DNA from 3 places in the Streptomyces sp. NPDC048643 genome. Region 2 is predicted to be linked to each of the others. Evidence: riboswitches for the same ligand, from Rfam matches in the RefSeq annotation. Region 2 holds a riboswitch; each other region holds the start of a gene.
What was found. Region 2 has a riboswitch for S-adenosylmethionine ahead of thrC (threonine synthase). Riboswitches for the same ligand answer to the same signal wherever they lie in the genome.

Region 1: linked by a shared signal. The riboswitch ahead of AB0C62_RS25515 (putative leader peptide) and the one ahead of thrC (threonine synthase) in region 2 are both predicted to bind S-adenosylmethionine.
Region 3: linked by a shared signal. The riboswitch ahead of AB0C62_RS06765 (putative leader peptide) and the one ahead of thrC (threonine synthase) in region 2 are both predicted to bind S-adenosylmethionine.

Annotation. Positions count from the first base shown of each region.
Region 1 covers NZ_JBEZHO010000028.1:48,979-51,233, forward strand. Annotated here, with positions in the region: gene AB0C62_RS25510 (ABC transporter substrate-binding protein) at 1-555, opposite strand, end outside; gene AB0C62_RS25515 (putative leader peptide) at 843-962, opposite strand; SAM riboswitch class IV at 994-1,104, opposite strand; gene AB0C62_RS25520 (MerR family transcriptional regulator) at 1,337-1,708, opposite strand; gene AB0C62_RS25525 (NADP-dependent oxidoreductase) at 1,786-2,255, opposite strand, start outside.
Region 2 covers NZ_JBEZHO010000008.1:76,664-78,918, reverse strand. Annotated here, with positions in the region: gene AB0C62_RS10710 (MoaD/ThiS family protein) at 1-81, opposite strand, end outside; gene thrC (threonine synthase) at 78-1,376, opposite strand; SAM riboswitch class I at 1,394-1,551, opposite strand; gene AB0C62_RS10700 (glucosyl-3-phosphoglycerate synthase) at 1,757-2,255, shown strand, end outside.
Region 3 covers NZ_JBEZHO010000005.1:16,967-19,221, reverse strand. Annotated here, with positions in the region: gene AB0C62_RS06775 (amino acid ABC transporter permease) at 1-453, opposite strand, end outside; gene AB0C62_RS06770 (hypothetical protein) at 621-755, opposite strand; SAM riboswitch class IV at 912-1,056, shown strand; gene AB0C62_RS06765 (putative leader peptide) at 1,093-1,158, shown strand; gene AB0C62_RS06760 (cell envelope biogenesis protein OmpA) at 1,279-2,115, shown strand; gene AB0C62_RS06755 (MFS transporter) at 2,217-2,255, opposite strand, start outside.

The DNA of each region.
Region 1 (2,255 bases), on a different contig from region 2:
ACCCAGCGAGTGGGTCGAAGTGGCCTGCAGGAACTGCGCGTTGGGCTGCTTGAACGTCACCCGGACGGTGCTGGAGTCGACCACGGTGGTGCTCTGCACCCCGCTCAGGTAACCCTGGGCGAGGGTGGCCAGGGCGCCGAGCTTCGGTACGGCGTCGAAGTTGTCCTTGACCACCTGGGCGGTCAGCGGCGAGCCGTCGCTGAACGTCACACCCGACCGCAGGTGGAAGGTGAACGTCTTCGTGTCCGAGCTGATGTCCCAGCTCTTCGCCAGCCAGGGCACGATCTTGCCGGTCCTGGGGTCCTGGTCGGTCAGGGAGTCCACGACCTGGCGCAGCGAGTAGATGCTGTCGTTGCTGCCCACCTGCTGCGGGTCCACGCAGCCGGCGTCGGATCCCACCGCGAAGGTCAGCGTGCCACCGGACCTGGCCCGGGCGTCGGTGTCGGTCGAACCGGTGCCGTCGCTCGACGAGCAGCCGCTCAGCAGGATGCCGCTCGTCACGACAGCGGCGGCTGCTGTCCATCGGGCGGATCGGGTGTCCGGATGGGATGTCACGGAAGGGGTTCTCCTACTCCAGAGTCGCCGCGCCTGTCCGGAGCGGACATGGCGAAGCGGGACGGCGCAGCCGTGGACGGGCGGCACCGTTCGGACGAGAAAGTCGGAACAGACACTCAGGCGCGGGTCCCGGACGAAGGGCCGGGCCCGAGCCGGGCAGGAAGGGGTGCGTCGGCGATGGCGTGCGACGCGCGCACGCCGACCTCATGACGCCGGGAGGACCGGGAGCTGTTGTTCGCCGCCGTACGAACGGACCGACGGAGGGCGTCGGTCGGCAGGGCGTGTGGTCAGCCGCTACACAGACAGCTGGCGGAGCGCTCCAGGTCGATGTGGCGGCGGCGCGAGAAGCCGGAGAACATCGCCGCGGCCGCGATCGAGGCGCTCAGGTCGCTGCTGCTGTTCCGCACGACGGGCCTCCCATCTCGTCCCCCTGCCGGGGGTTCGCGCTTGCGGGGTCGGGCGACCCCGCCGGGCTTTCACCTGGAGCACCCCACCGCGGAGGAGGGTTGCCGGTCAGCGAGCCAGGGCTTGACGCTGACACTCAATGCCGGTCGCGATCGTACGAATCGATGCTCCGATCCGTCAATGACGAGATCGCGTGGAAGGGCGTCGGACCAGGAGCCACAGCACGTCGAGTCGCGGGAATTCATGTGTCTGCAACAACTGGCCCTGATCGCGCGGACCTTGGTGCGGTCCTCAAGGGGTGCCGGACACCGGCCGTCGTGATCGACCGTGATGGCGGAGCCTGCTGTGCCGCCCCCGACCGACGTGCCCCTCAGGATCAGTCGGTCGTGCGGCCCGTCTGAGCGGCCAGGCGCGTGCGCAGCCGGGTGAGACGGTCGATCTCGGCGTCGAGCGCGGCCAGTCGGCGGTGCACGACGCCGGCGCCGGGACCGTCCGTGCCGCCGGAACACCGTCTGCGCGGGTCGTCCATGAGCAGGGGGATGCGGTCGGCCAGGCCGCACAGGTCCTCCACCGTCAGGCCGAGGGCGAGCAGGTCCCGGATCACCCTCACCCGGGCGACGTCGCCGGGACCGTACTCGCGCTGCCCGGCCGCGGTGCGCCGCGGTGGTGGCAGCAATCCGCGCTCCTCGTAGAACCTCAGCGCGCGTGCTGTCGTACCGGCCGCCGCCGCCGCATCCCCGATCCGCATCCGCTCCCCGCCTTCACCCGGTGCCGCGTCGATGATCTTCGAGGACGCGGGAGTCCACGGCACCGCTGAGCCGACCGCTACGTAAGGTCCACGACGACGGTGCCGGTGTGCCGCCCCTCGAACAGTTCCTGCAACGCCCAGGGTGCGCGGTCAATGCCCGCGATCCGGACGTGAGGGAAGACGATCTCACCGGAGCGCAGCCAGTCCCCGAAGCGTTTGTTCCACTCCTCGGCCGCTTCACCGAGGTCCGAGCTGCTGAATCCGCGCAGCGTGATCCCCAGCGTGATGACACGGAACGTGTCGATCTCCGCGGGCGAGGTGGTGCCGTCGCGGTCGTGTTCGGCCGACAGCTGCCCGGAGAGCGCGCCCACCAACGCGAACCGCGCCCCCCGCCGTGCCGCGCCGACGGCCGCGGTCAACTGTTCGCCGCCGACGGTGTCGAGGAGCACGTCGATGCCGTCGGGCGCCGCGGCGGCGAGCTGTTCGGCGAGCGGTGCCGTGCCGGGGACCACCACCGCGTCGTAGCCGAGTTCGGCCTTGAGGCGTT
Region 2 (2,255 bases):
GGTCGTGCCCTCGGCCGTCACCTCGGCGGCACCCCCGGTGTAGGTGCGCAGGATGGTGGGGATGCGGACATTGACGCTCATGATGCGAGGCCAGCCTCTCGGAAGGAGTCGAGGTTCGGGCGGATGGTCGCGGTCAGCCCGGTGTCCGAGGCCACCGCGTCCAGAGTCTTCAGGCCGTCGCCGGTGTTGAGGACGACGGTGGTCAGGGACGGGTCGAGCAGACCGTTCTCGATCAGCTTGCGGGTGACGCCGACGGTCACCCCGCCCGCGGTCTCCGCGAAGATGCCCTCGGTGCGCGCGAGCAGCTTGATCGCGTCGACGATCTGCGCGTCGTTCACGTCCTCCACGGCACCGCCGGTGCGCCGCGCGATGTCGAGCACGTAGGGCCCGTCGGCGGGGTTGCCGATGGCGAGCGACTTGGCGATGGTGTCCGGCTTCTGCGGCCGGACCACGTCGTGGCCGGCCTTGTAGGCGACGGAGACGGGCGAGCAGCCCTCGGCCTGCGCGCCGAAGATCTTGTAGGGCCTGTCCTCGACGAGTCCGAGCTTGATCAGCTCCTGGAGGCCCTTGTCGATCTTCGTAAGCTGGGAGCCGGAGGCGATCGGCACGACCAGCTGGTCCGGGAGCTTCCAGCCGAGCTGCTCGCAGATCTCGTACGCCAGCGTCTTGGAGCCCTCGGCGTAGTACGGGCGGAGGTTGACGTTGACGAAGCCCCAGCCCTCGCCGGCCGGGTCGCCGATCAGCTCGGAGCAGAAGCGGTTCACGTCGTCGTAGTTGCCCTGGATGCCGACCAGTTCGCCGCCGTAGACCGCGGCCATGACGACCTTGCCCTGCTCCAGGTCGTGCGGGATGAACACGCAGGAGCGGAAGCCGGCGCGGGCCGCCGCGGCGCCGACGGCGCCGGCGAGGTTGCCCGTGGACGAGCAGGAGAGGGTGGTGAAGCCGAAGACGCGGGCCGCTTCGATGGCCTGGGCGACGACGCGGTCCTTGAAGGAGTGCGTGGGGTTGCCGGAGTCGTCCTTGACGAAGAGCTTGCCGGCGTCGACGCCGAGCTCGCGGGCCAGGTTGTCGGCCTGCACGAGCTTGGTCCAGCCCGGGTTGATGTTCGGCTTGTCCGCCACGTCCGCGGGGACGGGCAGCAGCGGCGCGTAGCGCCAGATGTTCGCGGGTCCCGCTTCGATGCGCTTGCGGAGTTCCTCGGTTTCGTAGGCCGAGAAGTCGTACGCGATCTCCAGCGGGCCGAAACACTCCTCGCAGGCGAAGACCGGACCGAGGGGGACGCGGTGTCCGCACTCGCGGCAGGAAAGCGCCGCGGCCGGGCCGAGATCGACCGCTTCTGCGGAGTTCGTGGTGCTTGCAACTGTCTGCGCAGCCATGGAGGCGAGGCCCTTTCTCCTCATCTTCCTCACGACGCACTTCGCCGTGAGACGGATTTGGCACCTTCCCTAGCCGGGAGCCTCGCGACGCGATCGTCTGGCGATCGGTACGAGACCGGCTGGAGGGTTGCCGGGGCTTCAACGGGCCGTATCCCTCTGCCCCTCTGGATGAGCGGTATTCGATTGTTGAACTGTTGAGCATATTACGCGCCGATGATCCAGGACATGCGATGGTCATCAGCGTTGTTCAAGACTGTAACCGAAGGCCAGGACAGTTGAAGCAGTCGTCCGAACCGCGAGACGACGGCAAGCGATCAGCCGCTGGCCGCAGCGGGCACGCTGATGAGAGCGTGTGATCAGACAGTGAGGAGCCGCAGACCGTGCTGAATGACGTCGAACGCTGGCTGAGCACACGCTCCTGGTCCCTGACCGACCGGCCGCTCCACAAGATCATGGCCGCGAAACGCACCTCCGGATCGACGGTCAGCGTCGTGCTGCCCGCGCTCAACGAGGAGGAGACGGTCGGCGAGATCGTCTCGATCATCCGCCACGACCTGATGCAGCAGGTGCCCCTCGTCGACGAGATCGTCGTCGTGGACTCGGGCTCCACGGACCGCACCTCCGCGGTCGCCGCCGCCGCGGGCGCGAGAGTCGTGCACCGCGACGACATCCTTCCCCGGATGCCGGCCGTGCCCGGCAAGGGTGAGGTGCTGTGGCGGTCGCTGCTCGTGACGAGCGGGGACATCGTCTGTTTCATCGACGCGGACCTCAAGGAGTTCTCGTCCGACTTCGTCACCGGGATCGTGGGCCCCCTGCTCACCGACCCCGGCGTCGACCTGGTCAAGGCCATGTACGACCGCCCGCTGGGCGGCGCGGCAG
Region 3 (2,255 bases), on a different contig from region 2:
CGTCCTGTACAGGGCGCTGAAGTTGTAGAGGAAGAGCAGGACGACGATGAGCGGCACCGAGCGGAACAGCCAGGTGTAGACCCAGCTCACGGCGCGGAGCACCGGGCTCGGCGAGAGCCGGGCCAGCGCCAGCAGGATGCCGCCGAGAAGGCCCAACACCGCGCTGTACGCCGCGACTTCGAGCGTGATGAGCAGACCGTCGAGGATCGTCGGGCGCAGGAACCAGTACTGGAACCGGTCCCACTGGTAGAAGGGGTTGGTCACCAGGCCGTGGGCGATCTGGGCGACCAGCACGAGCACGACGGCCGTGATGATCCAGCGGCCGGGACGCCGGAGCGGAAGGACGCGCTGCGCCGTCAGGGGCTTCGGCGCGGCGGGGACGTCGGAACGGGGGATCACCTCGGCGGGCGGCGCTGATCCGGAGGACACAGCTATGCCCGGAGATTCACTCATGGAGAGCTCCAGCGGATTCGGACACCCCGGACCACGGCGAGCGGCAGCGTGATGTGGAGCCGTGAGGGCTCAGCACACGACGAGACACGGGCGCACGGGAACGGGGGCTGGACGGAGAGGGGGACACCGCGACAGCGGTGGTCGTCAGAGACTCGGAGGAAGAGCCGTCAGCCTTGGCGGAGGGTGCGACACATGCCCGTACACAGTGCGCTGTTGACGCGCAGCAGGTCGACGGAGCGGTCCGCGCACAGCACGTCGCGGCCGAGGCGCCGCCAAGCGGCCGTCCCGTCAGCTGCGTACATCGCTGTCACCATCACTTCTCCGGCCCTGGGGCATCTCGTTGTGGGCCGCACGTTAGGCCCGGCCCGAAAAGAATGTCAATGCGCGTGCCCACCAGGTGAGACCGCGTCGTCCGCCTTCTTGACGGCGCCGCGGGGCGCATCGAGACTGGCATGGACGGTCACGATTGTCAGCGCCCACGGCGCGGGTTCGCCCGCTCCTGTGGTCATCGGCCCCGGCTCGCTGACAGGCAACCCTTCCACCGCGACGGGGTGCCCCGGGTGACGACCGGGTCCCGCCGGTGCGGTGGGGCAAGCGTGGTCTCGCGTCCCGCGAGCCCCGGAGGTGGGACCGGTGAGAATGCCGAGGAACGACTTGACGAGGCGCCTGCACATCGATCTGTTGCGCGTCTCCAGCGCCTACTGATCCGCTGCCGGCCCGTTTCGGTCCTGGCCCGCGCGTTCGGCGCGGTCGCTTCGCATTCAGCCGCTCATCGCCCATGCCCACAAGGCGGCGATGGCTTCCTCGTTCCCCCTAGGGAGAGTCATGCCCGAGACAGCTTCGCGCGGTTCCAGCACAGCCGGATCCCGTCCCTGCGGCCAGAGTTCGACCACCCACACCGATGACGGAGAAGGTCTGTTCACCCGCGCCGGTGGCCCGAGTCCGTCCCCTTCGGCCACCCGCTCCAGGACCTCCGTCCCGCCCCTCCCCCGCACCGCCCACAGCCGCATCGGAGTCGGTCTGGCCGGCGGCTTCTACCCGGCGCCGCACCGCTACGAGGTGTATCTCGCGGCGAGTTGTCCGCGCTCGCTGCGTATCTCGATCACACTCGGCCTGCTGGGCCTGACGAACTCGGTCGCCACGACCCTGCTCACCCACCCCGCCGGAACGCCCGACGCCTTCGCCTCGCTGCGCCGCGCCTACGAGGCCACCGAACACCACTACGACGGACCGTTCACGGCACCCGCGCTCTGCGACCGCTGGACCGGACGCATCGTCAGCAACGACACCTCCGACATCCTCCGCGACCTCACCGGCCTGCCGTCCGAGCACGCGGGGGGCGACGCGCCCACCCTGCTCCCGCCGTCCCTGGCGGCCGACATCGAGGCCCTTCGGGACCTTCTCGACCGGGACGTCACCCCGTCCGCGCGCCCCACGGACCGCACGGCGGCCCTGGATCTCCTGGACTGCCAACTCACCGGCGCCGCGTTCGTGTTGGGGGACAGCCTGACAGCGGCGGATGTGGACGCGTGGGTGGCTCTCTCCCAACTCGGCCCGGCCGAAGTCCTGTGCTCCCACCCGCGCCTGCGCGACTACGTCCACCGCCTCGGTGAGCTCCCCGCCTTCCGGACCGGGAACGACGGAGTGCGCGCCGCGGCGTGAGCCCCGGCCCGCGAGGAAAGGGCCGAAGTCCTCGCGGGCCTCTCCCACGACCCACTCGTGTCTGGCCACGCGGGCCCGCGGAAGCGGCAGGCGCCCACGGGTCAGCCGGCCGCCTCCTCGCCCGTCTCGCACTCCACGGC